Regions from separate parts of the Kitasatospora sp. NPDC127116 genome, predicted to be linked through region 2. Evidence: riboswitches for the same ligand, from Rfam matches in the RefSeq annotation. Region 2 holds a riboswitch; each other region holds the start of a gene.

Region 1 (6,757 bases), on a different contig from region 2:
ACTCTCACACTGTGAGTGCTAACGCCAATGATTAGCACTCCGGGTGGGCGAGTGCAAGCCCAATCGGCAATCCGCGAGCCGCCGCCGGGGCCGCCCGGGAACGCCGACGGGCCCGTGCGACACGAGTCGCACGGGCCCGTCGAGAAGCGAGAGGTCACCAGCCGCAGGGCCGCGCCGAGCTCCTGGGGTCGGAAGGGGTCAGACCGCGGCGCGGACCATGTCCGCCTGCGGGCCCTTCTGTCCCTGAGAGATCTCGAACTCGACCCGCTGGCCCTCCTCGAGGGTGCGGTAGCCGTCCATCTGGATCGCGCTGTAGTGGACGAAGACGTCCGCACCACCGTCGACCGCGATGAAGCCGTAGCCCTTCTCCGCGTTGAACCACTTGACGGTGCCCTGAGCCATTCCGAACTCCCCTAGTGCTGTGCTGGCCCTTCACGCGCCCGCAGGTCGCGGGCCCGGGTTGGTTGAAGGCCGGCCCGGGGAACCCCCCCTGGGCGCAGCCGTGCACGCCGCAACCCTCCGTGCAGGACGCCAGGCGGCTTCCGGCGAGCGGGTGATTGCGTCGACCGCCGCTGAATGTATCCGGATCGACGCCCTCTGCAACAGGGCCAGCCACCGGTAATTCCGCCTCGATGTCAAGGGACAGGACGGGCCGAATCGGAATAATCTCGGCATTTCACGCCGGACATAGCGGACGAATTACTCAAATGTCCGCGGGAATTCTGACATCCGCCTGACATGTTTCACGGGCCGGTCCCGCCGGCCGGACGCCCCCGGGCCGAGCACTGCGGGGGCCGAAAGGGAAACCCTGTTCCCAACCGAGCCACACTCTACTCCGACTCGACCGGGAAATATTCCGGCCGGAATGCCAGCGGTCGCCCGCGCATACGGGAAACGGAATTCCGTACGCGCGGGCGACCGCGGGTTGGTCGCGAAGGCTCAGCAGCCGCCGGCCACCGCCGGGATGATCGAGATGCCGGCGCCGTCCTCGATCTCGGTCGCCAGGCCCTCGGCGAAACGCACGTCGTCGTCGTTCACGTAGACGTTCACGAAGCGGCGCAGCTTGCCGGTGTCGTCCAGGATGCGGGCCGAGATGCCCGGGTGGTTCTTCTCCAGGTCGGCGACGACCTCGGCCAGGGTGGCACCCTCGGCGGTCACCACGGCGGCACCGTCGGTGTAGGTGCGGAGGATGGTGGGAATGCGGACGTTGGCGCTCATGACTCTCCTTGCGGGGGCGGGGCCGATCGGGTGGTTCAGGCGGACGCGAGGCCGGCGGCGCGGAACGAGTCCAGCGTCGGGCGGATGACGGCGGTCATCCCGGCGTCGGAGACGGCGTCCAGGGTCTTCAGGCCGTCGCCGGTGTTGATCGCGACGGTCTCCTTGGCCGGATCCAGCTGCCCGGTCTCGACCAGCTTCTTCAGCACGCCGACGGTCACCCCGCCCGCGGTCTCGGCGAAGATGCCCTCGGTCCGCGCCAGCAGCCGGATCGCCGCCACGACCTCGGCGTCCGTGACGTCCTCCACCGCGCCACCGGTGCGGCGGGCGATGTCCAGCACGTACGGGCCGTCGGCCGGGTTGCCGATCGCCAGCGACTTGGCGATGGTGTCCGGCTTGACCGGCTTGATCACGTCCCGGCCGGCCTTGAACGCGGCCGACACCGGCGAGCAGCCCTCGGCCTGGGCACCGAAGATCCGGTACGGCCGGTCCTCGACCAGGCCGAGCCTGATCAGCTCCTGGAGGCCCTTGTCGATCTTCGTCAGCTGCGAGCCCGAGGCGATCGGGATCACGATCTGCTCCGGCAGCCGCCAACCGAGCTGCTCGCAGATCTCGTACGCCAGCGTCTTGGAACCCTCGCCGTAGTACGGCCGCAGGTTCACGTTGACGAAGCCCCAGCCCTCGCCGGCCGAATCGCCGATCAGCTCCGAGCAGAAGCGGTTCACGTCGTCGTAGTTGCCCTCGATGCCGACCAGCTCGCCGCCGTACACCCCGGCCATGACGACCTTGCCCTGCTCCAGGTCGTGCGGGATGAACACGCAGGACCGGAACCCGGCCCGGGCCGCCGCCGCCCCCACCGCGCCGGCCAGGTTGCCGGTGGAGGAGCAGGACAGCGTGGTGTACCCGAACGCCCGGGCCGCCTCGATCGCGCAGGCGACCACCCGGTCCTTGAACGAGTGCGTCGGGTTCCCGGAGTCGTCCTTGACGTGCAGCTGGGCGGTGAAACCGAGCTCCCGGCCCAGGTTGTCCGCCTTCACCAGCGGGGTCCACCCCGGGTTCAGATTGGGCTTCGACGCCACGTCGGCCGGAACCGGCAGCAGCGGCGCGTACCGCCAGATGGACGCCGGACCGGCCTCGATCCGCTTGCGCAGCTCCTCGGCGCCCTCGCTGCCGAACTCGTAGGCGATCTCCAGCGGGCCGAAGCACTCCAGGCAGGCGAAGCTGGGGCCGAGCGGGAAGCGGGTGCCGCACTCGCGACAGGACAGCGCGGCGGCGGGGCCGAGGTCGACGGGCGGGGGTCCCCCCGGCCGAAGGCTGGGGGAGGGTGCGGCGGTGTCGATAGCCATGATGGCGAGGCCTCTCTCCTCATCTTCCCCGTGGCACGGTCGCGCCACAGGCCGGAATTGGCACCTGTCCCGCCGGGGCCTGTCGACAGACAGCCGCGCGGGAAGGTTGCCGGGACGTCAACGGGCCGTTCCCTCAGTCCCTCTGGATGAGCTTGTGAAATTGTGGTGATGCTCAACGGCGACCCCGGCGTGCAAAGGTCCGACCGCTGTACGAAGACTGTATCCGAAGGCGTCAATCCTGAACGGGTCCGTCCGCCACGCGAGATGACCCGTCCCACCGACCCCGCCGAGGAGACCTCCGTGCCCGCCGAACCGATTCCCGAGCTCCTCCCGCAGGCGGCGTCCTGGCTGCGCCGCCGCTCCTGGAGCGCGGCCGACCGGCCGGTCCGCACCCTCCTCGCCGCCAAGGAACGCACCGGCCGCACCGTCAGCGTGGTCCTCCCCGCCCTGGACGAGGAGGCCACCGTCGGCGACATCGTCCGCACCATCCGCCGCGAGCTGATGGAACGCCTCCCGCTCGTCGACGAACTCGTCGTCGTCGACTCGGGCTCCACCGACGCCACCGCCGCCGTCGCCGCCGAGGCCGGCGCCCGGGTCGAGCACCGCGACGCCGTCCTGCCCCGGCTGCCCGCCGTCCCCGGCAAGGGCGAGGTGCTCTGGCGCTCGCTGCTGGTCACCCGCGGCGACATCGTCTGCTTCGTCGACGCCGACCTGCGCGAATTCGACCCGTCCCTCGTCTCCGGCATCCTCGGCCCGCTGCTGACCGACGAGTCCATCCAGCTGGTCAAGGCCATGTACGACCGCCCGCTGGAATCCGAGGGCGCCGTCCTGCCCGCCGGCGGCGGCCGGGTCACCGAACTCGTCGCCCGGCCCCTGCTCAACCTCCACTGGCCGGAACTCGCCGGTTTCGTCCAGCCCCTCGGCGGCGAGTACGCGGCCCGCCGCTCACTGCTCGAACGGCTGCCCTTCCCCACCGGCTACGGCGTCGAACTCGGCCTGCTGGTCGACGCCCTGGAACTGGCCGGCCTGGACGCCCTGGCCCAGGTGGACGTCGGCGTCCGGCACCACCGCCACCAGGACGGCCAGGCCCTCGGCCGGATGGCCGCCACCATCTACCGGACCGCCCTGGAACGCCTCGACCGCACCCACCGCCTCAAGGCCTCCGCCGACCTCGTCCACCCCCAGCTCACCCAGTTCACCCGCGACCCGGAAACCCGCGCCTTCACCGCCCACACCCACCCGGTGACCGCCCTGGAACGCCCCCCGATGCACACCGTCCCCGAATACGCGACCCGTCATTGAGGGGTTTGCCGCCCCGAACCCCCGGCAACATCCCAACCATGGGCGATCTCACGACCAACCGTTCGAGCGCGACCGGCACCGCCCCCGTCCTGGTTGCCTCCAACCGGGGACCGGTGTCCTTCAGCACCGCCGACGACGGCACGCTGACCCTGCGCCGCGGCGGCGGCGGACTGGTCTCCGGCCTCTCCGCCATCGCGGACCCGAACGCCGTCTGGGTCTGCGCCGCCCTCAACGACGCCGACCGCAGAGCCGCCGCCGAGGCGCCGCGGGGCCGCCTCGACCTGGCCGGCCACGAGGTCGGCGGCCAGGCCGTACGGATGCTGGACATCGACCCGCAGACCTTCGCCCGCGCCTACAACGGCGTCGCCAACTCCACCCTGTGGTTCGTCCACCACCTGCTCTACGCGACCCCCACGGCACCCGCCTTCGACGCCGGCTTCCGCACCGAGTGGGCCGCCTACCGGGCGTACAACGAGGCCTTCGCCGAGGCCCTGGCCGCCGAGGCCGCCCCGAACGCCGCGGTCCTCGTCCAGGACTACCACCTCTCCCTGGTCCCGGCCCTGCTCCGGGCGGCCCGCCCCGACCTGCGGATCGGCCACTTCTCGCACACCCCCTGGGCCCCGCCCGAGTACTACCGGATGCTGCCCGACGACGTCGCCCGGGCCGTCCTCACCGGCATCCTGGGCGCCGACCGGGCCGGCTTCCTGACCGAACGCTGGGCCCGCGCCTTCGCCGCCTGCTGCGAGGACCTCCTGGACGCGACCGTCGACCACGACGCGCTCACCGTCACCCTCGACGGCCGCACCACGGGCCTCGGCGTCCACGCCCTCGGCGCCGACGCCGGCTTCCTGCGCGAACGCGCCCACCGCCCCGACGTCGACGAACGCCTCGCCGCCCTCCGCCGGACCGTCGGCGACCGCCGCACCATCGTCCGGGTCGACCGCACCGAGCTGAGCAAGAACATCGTCCGCGGCCTCCAGGCCTACCGGCACCTGCTCCGCACCCGCCCCGAGTGGCACGACCGGGTGGTGCACATCGCCTTCGCCTACCCCTCCCGCACCGACCTGGCCGAGTACCGCGACTACACGGCCACCGTCCAGCGCCTCGCCGACGAGATCAACGCCGAATTCGCCACCCCCGCCTGGCAGCCGCTGCTCCTCCACGTCGACGACGACTTCCCGCGCTCGCTCGCCGCCTACCGCCTGGCCGACGTCGCCCTGGTCAACCCCATCCGCGACGGCATGAACCTGGTCGCCAAGGAGGTCCCGGTGGTCTCCGACAACGGCTGCGCCCTCGTCCTCTCCCGCGAGGCCGGCGCCCACGCCGAACTCAAGGACGACGCCCTCACCGTCAACCCCTACGACGTCATCGCCACCGCCGACGCCCTCCACGCCGCTCTCACCATGGACCCGAAGGAGCGCGCCGACCGCACCGGCCGCCTGGCCGCGGCGGCCACCGCGCTCCCCCCGCAGCAGTGGTTCCTGGACCAGCTCAACGCCCTGTGAGCGCCTCCCCGAGAGCCCCCAGCAGCTCCACCACCCCCTCCGGCCCGGCGACCACCAGATCCGCCCGGTCGGCCAGCTCCCGCACCGGCGCGTCCCCCACCGCACCGGCGCACACCAGCACCCCGGCCACGCCCTCGCCCCGCAGCTTCTCCACCGCGGCGAAGGCCGCCACGTCCCCCAGGTCGTCCCCCGCGTAGAGCACCGCACGGGCCCCCCGCTCCCGCAGGAACCCGGTCAGCGCCGCCCCCTTGTCCACCCCCGGCGGCCGCAGCTCCAGCACCAGCCGCCCGGGCTCCACCACCAGCCCGTGCTCGGCCGCCAGGTCCCCCACCGGCGCCCGCAGCAGCTGCAGCGCCTCCTCGGGCGCCGCCGTCCGCCGGGTGTGCACGGCCACCGACCGCCCCTTGTCCTCCACCCACGTCCCCTCGGGCGCCCCGACCCGCTCCAGCACCACCGGCAGCACGTCCCGCACCCGCGCCACCCCCGGATGCGCCTCCGGCGCCGAGAGCTTCCCGTCCTCCCACCGCTCGGCCCCGTAGTGCCCCAGCACCACCACCCCCGGCAGCCCCGCGAACCCCCCGTACTCCACCGCCACCGCGGCCGGCCGGCCCGTCACCACCACCACGGCCCCCACCACCGAGCCCAGCCGCCGGAGAGCTCCCACCACCCCCGGATGCGCCCGCGCCCGCCCCGGATCCGCCACGATCGGCGCCAAGGTCCCGTCGAAGTCCAACCCGATCACGGCGTCCCCGGGCGCCGCCAGGACGGCCCGCACCCCGTCCCGGCCGGCCTCGGTCCCCGGCACGAACATCTCTTCAAAACCCATACCGAAGCCCCTACCCCGGACCGCCCCCTCCGCACCCACCCGGCGCCCGGCCGTCCTCCCTGGAGCCGTCCCGTCACCGGGCCCCCCGCCGGGCCTCGCGAATCCGCCGCAACCGATTCACCAGCACCGGCGCGTGCGCCAACGCCGCCTCCCGGTCCAGCAGAGCGTTCAGCACCTGGTAGTACCGCGTCGAGGAGAGCCCCAGCTCCTCCCGGATCGCCCGCTCCTTGGCCCCCGCCGTACGCCACTGCCGCCCTTCCAGCGCCAGCACCGCCCGCTCCCGCTCACTCAGCCCACCCGGTTCGCCCACCGGAACCACCTCCGTCCACCGCTACGGAGTGTCATTCTCGCGCGCAACCCCGACACACCCTGCTCGCCCCACCGCTCCCCGCGCCCGGCTACCGTCACCCCCATGACCACGCCCAGCTTCGCCCTGCACGTCCCCACCGCCGACCTCGACCCCGACCCGCTGGACCCGTCCCAGGTCGTCTCCGGTTCCCCCGAGGTCACCGGCAAGGTGCTGTCCGAGTCGGCCGACGGCCGCCACCTGCGCGGTCTCTGGC
Region 2 (6,757 bases):
ATGAACCACGCCCGGAGCTTCTTCACGTCACCGCGCTCGGCAGCGAACACGCCGAGCTGGCAGGTGAGCGAGGAGAGCACCAGGATCGTGGTGTTGACCGAGGAGAAGGGCACGTTGAGGGCGTGGGCCTTCTCGGTCCAGAACTCCGGCCCCTTGACGGAGCGGAGCGTGAAGTACATCGCGAAGAGGGCCGCGAAGAACATCAACTCGGAACTGAGCCAGACGATCGTTCCGACGCTGACCATGTTCGGCCGGTTGACCGATCCGTGCGCGTGCCCGGTTTCTACTGCTGTTGCTGTCGCCACGACGGACATTATGTCGGTCCCTTATTCCGTCTTCACGTCGGGGGGTGTCCCTCGGAGTGTCCGGTGCGTGCGGTATGCCCCCTTGGGGGGTGCCGGGGTGCCCGGACGGGGGTTGAGCAGCGGCGTGTCCCTTTTCTGATGGTTCCTCGGAGGGGCCTGCGACCCCGTTGCCCGGCGCGTCGCTGCACGGTCGGAGCAGCCGTGGGAGGTAGGGGGACGGGCCCGGGGTCGGCCGTACGGGTGGACTGGACGGGATCGGGTGACGGGCCGTCCTCCGGGCGGGTGAGCCCGGGGCGCGGCGGCTCGGGACGGATCGTGCGCGAGGGGGACTCGGCGGAGGGTGATCGGGAGTAGCATCCGGATCAGGCGAACGTGGTCCGGATCACACTTGAGGGAGCAGGGTCCATGGCGTACACGACCGATGAGACGCTCACCGTCCTCGTCTACAGCGACGACCGCAACACCCGCGAGCAGGTGCTGACGGCGCTCGGCCGTCGGCCCGCCGAGGATCTTCCGGAACTGTCCTACCTGGAGTGCGCGACCACCCCCGCGGTGCTCAAGGCACTGGAGAAGGGGGGCGTGGACCTCTGCGTGCTGGACGGCGAGGCCGTTCCGGCCGGGGGGCTGGGGCTCGGGCGCCAGCTCAAGGACGAGATCTACGGCTGCCCGCCGGTGCTGGTGCTGATCGGCCGGCCGCAGGACTCCTGGCTCGCCGCCTGGAGCCGGGCGGACGCCGCCATCTCCCGCCCGGTGGAGCCGGTGGCGCTGGCCGGGGCGGTCGCCACCCTGCTGCGGGCGCGGCTGGCGAAGCGGACTCCGGTCGTCCGCTGAATTCCCCCCCGGCAACTGGAAAAGAGAGGGGTAGAAGCGGCCCCTTCGCTCGATAGGCTGGCTCCATCCGTACGGACGTCCCCCCGGAGCGGGGAACCGACAAACAGCTGGAGTCAGCCATGGTGAACGTGAACCCTGCGAACGGCGGTAGCGACCCCGCGCAGGTGATCCGCACCTGGCCGGACCTCCTGGCCGCGCTGTTGCAGGGGGAGGACCTCGACCGCGCGTCCACCGCGTGGGCGATGGACCGGATCATGAGCGGCGAGGCGTCCCCCGTGCAGGTGGCCGGGTTCATGATCGCTCTGCGGGCCAAGGGCGAGTCGGTCGAGGAGATCGCCGGCCTGGTCGACGCGATGTACGAGCACGCCGAGCCGCTGGAGATCCCCGGACCGGCGGTGGACATCGTCGGCACCGGCGGGGACCGGGCGAAGACCGTCAACATCTCCACCATGTCGGCGATCGTCGCGGCGGCCGCCGGCGCCAAGGTGGTCAAGCACGGCAACCGGTCGGCCTCCTCCGCCAGCGGCTCCTCGGACGTGCTGGAGAAGCTCGGGGTGGCGCTGGACCTCTCCGCGCAGCGGGTCGCCGAGGTGGCCGAGGAGGTTGGTCTCACCTTCTGCTTCGCGGCCAAGTTCCACCCCTCGATGCGGCACGCCGCCACCGCGCGGCGCGACCTCGGGGTGCCGACCTCCTTCAACATCCTCGGCCCGCTCACCAACCCGGCCAGGGTCACCGCGCACGCCATCGGCTGCTTCGACACCCGGCTGGCCGGGCTGATCGCCGGGGTGCTGGCCGAACGGGGCGCGACGGCGCTGGTCTTCCGCGGCGACGACGGGCTGGACGAGCTGACCATCACCACCACCTCGCAGGTCTGGCTGGTGCGCGACGGGGTGGTCACCGAGACCACCTTCGACCCGCGGGACGTCGGCATCGAGCTGGTCGGCATCGAGGCGCTGCGCGGGGCGGACGCCTCGTACAACGCCGAGGTCGCACGGCGGCTGCTGGCGGGGGAGCACGGGCCGGTGCGGGACGCCGTCCTGCTGAACACGGCGGCGGCGCTGGTCGCGCTGGACCTCGGCGAGGCGCCGCTCGCCGAGCAGCTGGCGGCCGGCATGGAGCGGGCCGCGGAGGCGATCGACTCCGGTGCCGCGCAGGACCTGCTGCGACGCTGGTCGGAGGCCACCAGCCGGATCTGAGGCGGTAGTTGGGGAGCCCGTGCCGGAACGCCGGCACGGGCTCCCGCGCTGTCCGGATGCTGGATGCCCGTTTGACCACCCGATGGACGCGGCCTAGAGTCTTGGCCAGGTCATGAGTGACAGTGCGAAGCCCCAGCTGGCTGTCCGGCAACCCTCCGTCCGTGGCGGGGTGCCCTGGGTGAGGACCGGGTCGTCACGGCAAGCCGTCCGTGCGACAAGCGCGGACGCCCGACGACTAGCACTCCCGGGGTCCCTCACCCCTGAAGGAGTGCATCCTCATGTCCCCTCTCGCCACCACCGAGACCTGCGCCCCGCTCGCCGTCCTCGGCGCCGACGTCCAGGTCCCGCTCGCCAACGGTGAGAAGGTCGGCTACGCGGCGCTGGACTACGCGGCCAGCTCCCCGGCGCTCCAGCGGGTGTGGGACGACGTCGCCGCCTACGCGCCGTACTACGGCAGCGTCCACCGCGGGGCCGGGTACCTCTCCCAGCTGTCCACCGACCTGTTCGAGCAGAGCCGCCGCACCGTCGGCGAGTTCCTCGACCTGCGCGAGGGCGACCAGGTGGTCTTCACCCGGGCCACCACCGACTCGCTCAACCTGCTGGCCGCGGCCCTTCCGGCCGGCACCCGGGTGTTCGCCTTCGAGACCGAGCACCACGCCTCGCTGCTGCCCTGGGCGCACGCCGGACTGGGCGTCACCTACCTGCGGGCGCCGCGCTCCCGGGCCGAGGCGGTGGCCGCCCTGGACGCCGCCCTCGCCGGGGCGCCCGAGGGCCCCAAGCTGCTCTGCGTCACCGGCGCCTCCAACGTGACCGGCGAACTGTGGCCGGTCGCCGAGCTGACCCGGACCGCGCACCGGCACGGCGCCCGGGTGGTGCTGGACGCCGCCCAGCTGGCGCCGCACCACCGGGTCTCGGTCCGCGAGCTGGACGTCGACTGGATCGCCTTCTCCGGCCACAAGATCTACGCGCCGTTCGGCGCCGGGGTGCTGGCCGGCCGGGCGGACTGGCTGGACGCGGCCGAGCCGTACCTGGCCGGCGGCGGGGCGACCCGGACGGTGGCCCGGGAGAGCGACGGCTCGGTGGCCGTGCAGTGGCACACCGGCCCGGCCCGGCACGAGGCCGGCTCGCCGAACGTCATCGGCGCCTACGCGATCGCCTCGGCCTGCCGGGCCCTGACCGAGGCCGGCTTCGATGCGCTGGAGGCCCGCGAGCAGCAGCTGATCGCCCGGCTGACGGCCGGGCTGGAGCGGATCCCGCAGGTCAAGGTGCTGAACCTGTTCGGCTCCGACTCCGCCCGGGTCGGCGTGCTGTCCTTCGTCGTCCGGGGCTGGAACAGCTCGCACTTCTCGGCCGCGCTGTCCGCCGAGTACGGCATCGGGGTGCGCGACGGCCTGTTCTGTGCCCACCCGCTGGTGCGCACGCTGCTCGGGGACGAGGACGTCGCCCCGTCCGAGTGTGGCGCGCCGGAGCCCTCGCTGCCGGGCGAGCGCAGCCTGAACGCGATCCGGGTGAGCTTCGGCGCCGGGACGCCGGACGAGCACGTCGACCGCTTCCTGACCGCCGTCCGGGAGCTGGTCACGGACGGGGCGGCCTGGAACTACCGCAACGAGGGCGGGCGCTGCGTCGCGACCGTGCAGATCGACCGGGGGCGGCGCGAGGGCTGAGCGCTACTCGTCCAGGCCGAGGGCGAAGGCGGCTTCCAGGTCGTGCTGGGAGTAGGTGCGGAAGGCGATCTGGGTCTCGGTGTGGGCCACGCCCGGGACCTTGTTGAGCCGGCCCGGGATGACCTCGGCCAGGTCGTCGTGCCGGCGCACCCGCACCATCGCCACCAGGTTGTAGCCCCCGGTCACCGAGTAGACCTCGCTGACGCCGTCGATGGCGGCGATGGATTCGGCGATCTCCGGGATGCGGTCGACACTGGTCTTGATCAGGACGATGGCGGTGATCACAGTTCGGGCTCCTTTGTGGGGTGCCGCCAGCGTATCGGGCGTCGGCCGGGTCGTCGCGGGGGGTGGCGAACCACGGTGCAGGCGTAGAGGAACCCGGCCGAGAAGCCGATCACGTGGACCAGGTACGCCACCCCGGGCCCGGCCGAGTGCACCGACCACCACTGCAGGGCGAACCAGAGGCCGAGCACCAGCCAGGCGGGGAACCGCAGCGGCAGGAAGAGCAGCAGCGGGACGAGGGTGGTGACCCGGGCCCGGGGGTGGAGGCGCAGATAGGCGCCGAGCGCGGCGGCGATCGCCCCGGAGGCCCCGATGAGCACCCGGGTGGAGTTCGGCGAGTGCGCCTCGGCGAGCGCGAAGCCGTACGTGGTCAGGCTGCCGGCGGCCAGGTAGAAGACGGCGTACCGGGCCCGGCCCAGCCGCCGTTCGACGGTGGGGCCGAAGACCTGGAGGAAGAGCAGGTTCCCCAGCAGGTGGAGCCAGCCGGCGTGCAGGAAGAGCCCGGTGAGGACGGACAGGGCCGGGTGCTTGCCCGGGGTCGGGGCGGCCGGGCAGCCGGGGACCGGGTCGGGGGCCTCGGCCAGCTGCGCGGCGGTCAGCGGCCGCCCGGCCAGCACCTCGGCCGGGACGGCGCCCCAGCGCTGCTCGTACCGCTGCTCCGCGCAGACCCGGGCCAGGCCGGTGCCGTACAGCGGGTTGAGCCCGGCGGCCGGGCCGAGCAGGAAGACCAGGGTGTTGAGTGCGATCAGGGCGTAGCTGACCGCCGGGACGGTCGCGGCCGGGCGGCCGCCCCGGGCGGCGGTGTCGTCGGGGACCGCGAGCGCCATGCGGCCAAGCATCCCTCCGGGCGCCGCAGGTGACACGGCGGTTTACGGCAGGTGGACCAGTGCGGGTGTTCGGGCGACCGGTGGCCGCGATGGTTGCCCCAGGCAATAGGCTTGGGGCGGGCATTCCCGCCTCCCGCCGCCGATGCCGGGGCTCCGGGGGGAGCGCCTGGCCCACGAAGGGACCACCCGAGAGGACCCCCCGATGACCGTCCCCGCCCTGACCGCCGAGACGCGCTGGCGCTGCACCCTGTGCGGCAACCTCACCCGCTTCGACGTGACCCGCACCGCGCGGGTGACCGAGTTCCTGCACTTCGACCTGGCCGGCGAGTCCAAGGTCGAGGAGACCGAGGTGCTGAGCGAGACCATCGAGTCGGTGCGCTGCCGCTGGTGCAACGCGGTGGACCAGGTCGAGCTGGTGGCCCGCCCGGGTGCCGAGGGGGCGCAGGCCCCCACCGAGCAGGGCTGATCCCCGCCGCCGCGGCGGGTGGGTGCGCGGCGCACCCACCCGCGCCGCACGGGACAATGCAGAACAAGACGCACGGAGCGTGACGACAGGGGGAGGTCGCGGCCGTGCCCCGCTGGACCAGGATCGGAGCCGAGGACGTGGTGGACGCAGCGAAGGAGCCCGGCGAAGCCCAGGGGCTTCAGCCCGCTGCGGCCGAGGCCCGGGCCGGGGCGGCGGCCGGGGCGGCGAACGACTCCTCCGAGCCCGCGGCGGAGCACGCTGTCGAGAAGCTCGACCGGCCGCTGCCCGAGGGCGTGCGCCGGCGCGTGGTCGGGCTGGCCTCGGACGCGCTCGGCGGGCTTCCGGCGGGCGAGCTCCCGCAGAGCCTGCGTCAGTACGTGAAGTTCACCCCGGCGCGGCGGGCCAAGTACGCGGCCACCGCGCTGGCGGCGGCCCTGGAGGCGGAGCCCGCCTTCCGGGTGCGGATAGCGGAGCGGCTGCGCCTCGGGCAGCCGGACCTGGTGAAGGCGCTGGAGTCGGGCACCGTCCCGAGCGCCGCCGATCCGATGGACGTCGCGGCCGCCGCCTACCTGGTGCGTTCGGCGGGCTGGAGCCGGCTGGTGGCCGAGGCCGGCGAGGAGGCCGAGCGGGCCGGTGCCGAGGACGCGGCCGCGGAGTCGGCCCGGCTGGTCGAGAAGCTGCACGCCGAGCTGGCCGAGGTGCGGGCCTCCGCGCGGGCGGACGTGGACCGGCAGCGGGCCGAGTCGGACGGCGTCCGCAAGGAGGCCGAGTCGCTGCGCAAGAAGGTGCGGTCGCTGGAGAGCGACACCCGCCGGGCGCAGGCCGAGACCCGCCGGGTGGCCGGCGAGCTGGAAGCGCTGAAGGCGCAGTCCGCGGCCGAGCGCGGTGCGGCCGAGACCGAGGCGCGCAGGCTCAGGCACCGGGTCTCGGAGCTGGAGAACGCGGTCGAGCAGGGCCGCCGGTCGGCCCGTGAGGGGCGCAGCGTCGAGGACATGCGGCTGCGGCTGCTGCTGGACACCGTGCTGCAGTCGGCCCAGGGGCTCCAGCGGGAGCTGGCGCTGCCGGTCTCCCAGATCCGCCCGGCGGACCTGGTGGAGGCGGTGGTGCCGGGGGCGGCCTCGCCCCACGACGTGGCCCGGCGCGGGCTGGCCGAGGACGATCCGGCGCTGCTGGACCAGCTGCTGGC
Region 3 (6,757 bases), on a different contig from region 2:
AGGTGACCGCCTCCTCGTGCCGCCCCAGCCCGTGCAGCGCCAGCCCCAGCACGTACAGCGTGTACGCCCGGCCCGGATCGTCGTGCCGGGTCCGCAGTTCGGCCAGCGCCTCGTGGCAGATCGGCACCGCCTCGGCGGCCCGCCCGCTGCGCACCCGGGCCAGCGCCGCGTTCACCGTCGTCACCAGCGCCCCGGAGCGGTGGCCGAGTTCGCGGGCCAGCAGCAGCGCCTCGTCGTAGTGCCCGACGGCCTCGTCGTAGCGGCTGAGGAACTGGCAGACCAGGCCGAGGTCGTTCAGCGCCTGGCGCAGGATCACCGTGTCGCCCGCCGAGCGGGAGGCGGCCACCGCCAGCCGGGAGGCCGCCTCCGCCTCCTCCAGCCGGGTGGCGGCCAGGGCGACGTTGCCGCGGAGGAAGTGCGCCCGGCCAGCTGCCCGGTGGTCGGCGCGGTGGACCGCGGCGGCGGCCAGGGCCTGTGCGGTGGTGGCCAGCTGACGGCTGGGCGGGGCGAGGACGAACGGCGTGAGCGCGATCAGCAGATCGATCGCGGCGCGCAGCGGCTCGGGCCCCGGGCCCTGCCCCGGCCCGTGTGTCGGGCCATGCGTCGGCGCGGGGCCGTCGGCAGCGGCGGGCGGGGCGGCCGCGGCGTCGTCCGCGACGGTCCAGCCCGCCACCTGGGCGGCCAGCGCGATCGCCCCGGAACCCTCCGCCTCGGCCCAGGCCCGCGCCCCGTCCGGGCCGTCCAGCGGAACGCCCGCGCTGCGGGCGGGCCCCAGCGCGCCGGCCGCCGGATCCCCGGGAACGGCGTGCTGGAAGGCCGTGCACGCGGTGGCCAGCAGGTGGTCGAGCATCCGGTCGCGGGCCGCCACCGCCGCGCCGGGATCGTCCGGACGGCGCCGGGCGAACGCGCGCAGCAGGTCGTGGAAGCGGTAGCGGCCGGGGAAGGGCGACTCCATCATCGCCACGTCCACCAGGGCCTCCAGCAGGTCCTCGGCGTCGTACTCGTCGAGGTCCAGCAGGGCGGCCGCGGCCTGCAGTCCGAGGTCCGGACCGTCCACCGAGGCGGCCAGCCGGAACGCCCGGGCCTGGGCGGGCGTCAACTGGCGGTAGCTCAGCTCGAAGGCGGCCGCCACCTCAAGGTCGCCGATGCGCAGCTCGTCGATCCGTCGGCGCTCGACCGCCAGCCGGCGGCCCAGCGTCTGCACCGTCCAGCTCGGCCGGGCGGCCAGCCTGGCCGCCACGATCCGCACCGCGAGCGGGAGGTGGCCGCAGACGAGCAGCAGCTCCCGGGCGGCCTCGGCCTCGGCGGACAGCCGTTCGGCGCCGATGGTGCGGCCCAGCAGTTCGAGCGCCTCCTCGGGTTCGAAGACGCCCAGGTCGGCCTGGACGGTCGCGGGCAGTCCGGACAGCCGGGTGCGGCTGGTGGTGAGCACGGCGCAGCCGACCGCGCCCGGCAGCAGCGGTCTGATCTGCGCCGTGTCGTGGACGTTGTCGAGCACCAGCAGCAGCCGCCGGCCGTCCACCACCGAACGGAACAGCGCCGAGCGGGCGTCCAGTCCGTCCGGCACCGCGTCGGCCGGCACGCCGAGCGCCACCAGGAAGCCGCTGAGCACCGCCTCCGGGTCGGCCGGGGTGGCGTCGGCGCCCCGCAGGTCGACGTACAGCTGCCCGTCCGGGTAGGCCTCGCGCACCCGGTGGGCGACGTGCAGGGCCAGCGCGGTCTTGCCGACCCCGCCCATGCCGACCACGGTCGCGATCGCCAGCGCCTGCTGGCCGGGCGCGCCGAGGGCCCCGCCCAGCCGCTCCACCAGCACCGTACGGCCGGTGAAGTCGGCCGCGTCGGGCGGGAGCTGGGCCGGTCTGGGGGCCGGCACGCCGTTCCCGGCCGGGGCGGCGGCGGGTGCGTCCGGCGCCGCGGGTCCGCCGGCCGGCTCCGGCGATCCGGCCCCGGGCGCGGTCCGCTCCGCCGGGCCGGGCACGGGCGCGGCCGGCCCGGGCAGGGCGGACACCGGCCGCAGGACCGGCGCCGGGGCGGCCAGCGCCGGGTCGCCCTCCAGGATCCGCTGGTGCAGCAGGTCCAGCTCCGCTCCGGGCGCCACGCCCAGCTCGGCCAGGAACAGCTGACGCGCGCCGCGGAACACCGCCAGCGCGTCCGCCTGCCGCCCGGCCTGGTACAGCGCGCGCATCAGCAGCCCGTACGCCCGCTCGTGCAGCGGGTGTTCGGTGGTCAGCGAGGTCAGCTCCGGGATGCACCGGGAGTAGCGGCCGAGCGCCAGGTCCAGGGCGATCCGCTCCTCCAGCAGGGTCAGCCGCAGCTCCTGGAGCCGCTGGCGCTGGCGCTGCGCGAACGGGCCGGGGATGCCGGCCAGCGGCTCGCCCTGCCACAACTCCAGTGCCTGGTTCAGCAGATCACGGGCCTGCTGCGGCTGCCCGGCGGCCGCCGTGCGCTCGGCCTGCGCCGCCAGCTCCTCCGCCTGCGCGGCGTCCACCGCGTGCTTGGGCAGCACCAGCCGGTAGCCGTCCCCGACCGAGGTCAGTACGGTCGGAGCGTCCGGTTCCTCGCCGTGCAGCACCTTGCGCCACCGCCAGGCGTACGTGCGCACCGTCGTCATCGCGGTGCCCGGCGGCTCCTCGCCCCACAGGGCGTCGATCAGGTCGGTGGCGCTCGCGCCGTGGCCCGGCCGCAGCAGCAGCACCGCCAGCATCGCCTGCTGCTGGGGGCTGCCCACCTTCAGCGCGGTCGCGCCGCGCTGCGCTCTCATCAGTCCCAGCACCGAGAACCGGAAATCATCCATCCCTGCACCTGCCCGCCTCATGTGCTCGCCCCCGTCCGCGCACGTGCCGCCCCCCGATTCGATGAGCCCCTATCAACCCACGGCACCCCGCGGATGTCGAGGGATCATCGACCCGGTGGTGATCCGGCGTTGATCGGCCGTGACCACAATCGACGGTGTGGCGCCCGCAGTCGGCCCGGCCCCGACCGCCGGACCCGCCACGTCCCCGGTCGCCCGGCCGCCGTCCGGCCGACCACCACGGCTCTCGGAGGCGGACCCCCATGAACACCGACCTGCTCCACCGGCTGCTCGACGTCGACCCGGCCGCCGGACCGGTCGACCTGCTCCACCGCGCCCGGGGCGAGCGCCATCTCCCGTACCTGGTGCTCGCCGCGCTCGCCCGGGACGGCGTCCGGATGGGCCGGCACGCCCGCGCCGAGCTGCAGCGCGCCCGCGACCGGGCCGAGTGCTACGCGGGCGTCGCGCGCGACCTCGCCGACGCCACCGGGGTCCGTCCGATCCGCGACCTGCCGCTGGCCGGCTACTACCCGCCCGACCTGCCCCGGCCGCTGGCCGAGCTCGGCCTCGTCAGCCCCACCGAGGCCACGCTCTGGCAGGCCGTCAACCGGCTGGTCACCGATCACCCGGTGGAGTCCGTGGAGGTCACCCTGTTCGGCGAGCGGCCCCGGCACACCGCCGTCACCCTGCGCTGGCCGGGCGAGGACCCGCTGCTGGACCCGTGGTACCAGGTACGGGTCGCCACCGCCGCGCTCACCGGCGACCTCGCCACCGTCCCGGTCCGCCCCTACCTGGCCGCCGACGACCACGTGGAATGCCTGATCGCCCTCGCCGAGGAGGGGCTCGGGCGGGCCTTCCTCGCGGGCGACGTGATCGACGTGGCCCAGCTCGCCGGGCAGCCCTTCGACCCCGTCGAGACCGCCGCGGTGGTCGCCGCCTACCGGCTCGCCCCGGAGGCCGCCGCCCTCCTCGACCTCGCCGCCGAACACGTGCCGCTCGGCTCCCTGCGGGACGTGCGCACCGTCCTGGAGACCGAGGTCGCCCCCGAACGGCGCCGCCGCCGCGGCCGCCACCGCCCGCTCCGGCCGCGCCACGGCACCCTGCTGCGCCGCACCGTCATCCGGCACCGGTGGGACGAGGCCCTGCTGCTCCCGGCCGGCGACGCGACCCTGCTGCTCACCCCGGTCGCCGACTACCTGCTCGGCCCTGAGGGCACCCGGCCGACGGCCTCCGAACGCGCCGCCGCCCTCGACGCCCTGAATGCCTGGGACGCCACCGCCCCCGGCGGCCCGGACCGGGCCCCGTGCACCGGCCTGTCGGAGCCGCGCCACCGCTGAGCGGGCCCGCGGGCGGCGGCCGGGGGTGGGGGCCGGAGGTGGGGGTCGGAGGTGGGGGGGCTTGCCGAGCGGCCCGGGAAGTCTTGTATCGTTCCTGGCGAATCATCCAGAGGGGTGGAGGGACCGGCCCTACGAAGCCCCGGCAACTCCCCGTTCGACCCGGCGTCCGAAGTACGCGCCGTGCCGTCCGGGGGCAGTGCCAACTCCGGCCTGTCGCCACTGTGGCGCGGGAAAGATGAGGAGACACGGTGCTCTCTGTGCTGTCCTTCGCCCGGGCGCTTCCCGCCCCGGCGCTTTCGCGTACCCGTCTCGTGCCCGGCGCAGGCATTCGGCCGTTTCCCCCGGCCCGTCCTCGCTGACCACACCCCCCGGCTCCCCGCCAGGAGCCGCCGTGAGCAGCGACCGTCCGCTGCTCCGGGCCCCGAGACTGGAGTACCCCCACATGGAGAACACGAGCGGCGTCGGCGTGCTCGACAAGGTCACCTCGATCCTCGGCACCCTGGAGGCCGGCCCCGTCACGCTGGGCGGCCTGGTCGCCGCCACCGGCATGGCGCGGCCCACCGCCCACCGGCTGGCCGTCGCACTCGAACACCACCGCCTGGTCAGCCGGGACACCCAGGGCCGGTTCATGCTCGGCCCGCGGCTCGGCGAGCTCGCGACGGCGGCCGGGGAGGACCGGCTGCTGGCCGCGGCCGGCTCGGTCCTCACCCAGCTGCGCGACATCACCGGCGAGAGCGCCCAGCTCTACCGCCGGCAGGGCGAGGTGCGGATCTGCGTGGCCGCGGCCGAGCGCCTCACCGGCCTGCGCGACACCGTTCCGGTGGGCGTCACCCTCCCCATGAAGGTCGGCGCCGCCGCCCAGATCCTGCTCGCCTGGGAGGAGCCCGAACGGCTCCACCGCGGACTGCAGGGCGCCCGCTTCACCGCCACCGCGCTGAGCGGGGTGCGGCGCCGGGGCTGGGCCCAGTCGGTCGGCGAGCGCGAACTCGGGGTCGCCTCCGTTTCCGCGCCGGTCCGCGGCCAGTCCAACCGGGTGGTCGCCGCCGTCACGGTCTCCGGCCCGATCGAACGCCTCACCCGGCACCCCGGCGCCCACCTCTCCCAGGCCGTCGTCGAGGCCGCCCACCGGCTCACCGAGGCCCTGCGCCACCCCTGAGCGGGGGCTCCGCCCGCGTCGGGGGCCCCGCCTGCCCCGGGCTCAGGCCCGGGGCAGCAGCACGGCGCGGGAGGGACGCGGGATCCGGCTGATCACCGAGCCGATCAGGGTGCCGATCGACACCCCGAAGACCGCCGACACGGCCGTCAGCACCGACTGCGCGCCGTTCCCGACCTCGATCTGCGCGGTGTGCAGCAGGCCGAAGGAGCCCGGTACCACGATCCAGAACGCCGGGAGGTAGAGCACCTGCCAGAGCGGACCGCCCGGCAGCCAGTGCACCAGGGTGGCCGCGGCCGCGGCGGTGACCGCGCCGGCCAGGCCGCCGACCGCCGCGCCGTGCGCCGACCCCACCACCACCTGGACCGTGACGCTGACCGCGATCACCACGACGATCCACGGGACGGCCGAGGGCGGGGTGTTCACGCTGACCACCACACCCGCCACCGCGAGCGCCAGCCCCAGCGCGATCACCCACCAGCTCGGCCTGGCGACCTGTACGTCGGCCAGCGCGGCGGCCGGCACGCCGGCCGCCGTCGCGGCCGCGGCCACCCCGGCGAGGAACAGCGCCAGCTGCACCGCACCGGACACCAGCCGGGCCGTACCCGCGCTGGACGCACCCGCGGCGATCTCCGACAGCCCGGTGACGAGCAGTCCGCCCGGCAGCAGGATCGCCAGCGTGGCCACGATGGTCCGCAGCGGGCCCTCCAGCAGCCCGGCCCGGGCGAGCGAGAGGACCAGCAGCGCGACCAGGAAACCGGCGGTGACGGGCAGCAGCGGCCGCAGGTACGGCAGCCGCCGGGCGAGCACGGTCAGCCCCACGACGATCAGCGAGCCGAGCCCGGCCGCCAGCACGTTCGCCGCCACCGGCTGCAGGAAGAGACAGACCCCCACCCCGACCGGCAGCGCCCCGAGGTCCGACACCCACGCGGGCCGGCGGGCCGGCGCCCGCCGGATCCCGTCCAGCTCGGCGAGCGCCCGGGACCCGTCGAGCTCGTCCGCCCGCAGCCGGTGCACCAGGTGGAGGACGTCGGCCGTCTGCTCGAACCGCAGCGCGGTGCCGACCGGCTGGAACCGGGTGGCGTCGTCCGGCCCCAGCGCGACGAAGAGCCCGTTGGTCAGGGCGGCGACCCGTACGTCCGGCGCCCCCAGCGCCCGCCCCAGCCAGTGGAGTTCCTCTTCGACGTCATGGACGGGCAGGCCGCCGCCCAGCAGGGCTTCGCCCAGTTCGAGCAGCAGACGGCGGAGCGGGTCGGGCGGGGCGTCGATGCCCCGGACCGGGGGAGACTTGCTTGGCATGGCAGGTATCGTCCCATCCCGCCCGAATCGGTCCGACTCTGCCCCGGTCTGATCGGTTCTGCTCACCGTCCGCCCGTGACACCGCCGGGCGCTGTCACGGGCGGACGGTGAGCACCAGCTTCCCCGTGACCCGGCCCTTCTCGCCCTCGGCGTGGGCCTCGGCGGCCTCGGCGAGCG

The links. Region 2 has a riboswitch for S-adenosylmethionine ahead of ACFVHV_RS23845 (aminotransferase class V-fold PLP-dependent enzyme). Riboswitches for the same ligand answer to the same signal wherever they lie in the genome.
Region 1: another riboswitch for S-adenosylmethionine. It lies ahead of thrC (threonine synthase); the one in region 2 lies ahead of ACFVHV_RS23845 (aminotransferase class V-fold PLP-dependent enzyme).
Region 3: another riboswitch for S-adenosylmethionine. It lies ahead of ACFVHV_RS33630 (IclR family transcriptional regulator); the one in region 2 lies ahead of ACFVHV_RS23845 (aminotransferase class V-fold PLP-dependent enzyme).

Annotation. Positions count from the first base shown of each region.
Region 1 is NZ_JBHXTL010000009.1:68,940-75,696, forward strand. It holds gene ACFVHV_RS05975 (cold-shock protein) at 199-402, opposite strand; gene ACFVHV_RS05980 (ubiquitin-like small modifier protein 1) at 940-1,218, opposite strand; gene thrC (threonine synthase) at 1,254-2,561, opposite strand; SAM riboswitch class I at 2,578-2,714, opposite strand; gene ACFVHV_RS05990 (glucosyl-3-phosphoglycerate synthase) at 2,826-3,863, shown strand; gene ACFVHV_RS05995 (trehalose-6-phosphate synthase) at 3,902-5,368, shown strand; gene otsB (trehalose-phosphatase) at 5,355-6,179, opposite strand; gene ACFVHV_RS06005 (DUF3263 domain-containing protein) at 6,268-6,513, opposite strand; gene ACFVHV_RS06010 (cupin domain-containing protein) at 6,607-6,757, shown strand, end outside.
Region 2 is NZ_JBHXTL010000062.1:29,291-36,047, forward strand. It holds gene ACFVHV_RS23830 (heme-copper oxidase subunit III) at 1-314, opposite strand, end outside; gene ACFVHV_RS23835 (hypothetical protein) at 711-1,136, shown strand; gene trpD (anthranilate phosphoribosyltransferase) at 1,256-2,332, shown strand; SAM riboswitch class IV at 2,441-2,559, shown strand; gene ACFVHV_RS23845 (aminotransferase class V-fold PLP-dependent enzyme) at 2,611-3,996, shown strand; gene ACFVHV_RS23850 (Lrp/AsnC family transcriptional regulator) at 4,000-4,281, opposite strand; gene ACFVHV_RS23855 (rhomboid family intramembrane serine protease) at 4,278-5,105, opposite strand; gene ACFVHV_RS23860 (hypothetical protein) at 5,308-5,571, shown strand; gene ACFVHV_RS23865 (NYN domain-containing protein) at 5,676-6,757, shown strand, end outside.
Region 3 is NZ_JBHXTL010000115.1:16,624-23,380, reverse strand. It holds gene ACFVHV_RS33640 (BTAD domain-containing putative transcriptional regulator) at 1-2,794, opposite strand, end outside; gene ACFVHV_RS33635 (hypothetical protein) at 3,055-4,128, shown strand; SAM riboswitch class I at 4,228-4,370, shown strand; gene ACFVHV_RS33630 (IclR family transcriptional regulator) at 4,571-5,284, shown strand; gene ACFVHV_RS33625 (threonine/serine exporter family protein) at 5,327-6,580, opposite strand; gene ACFVHV_RS33620 (NADP-dependent oxidoreductase) at 6,675-6,757, opposite strand, start outside.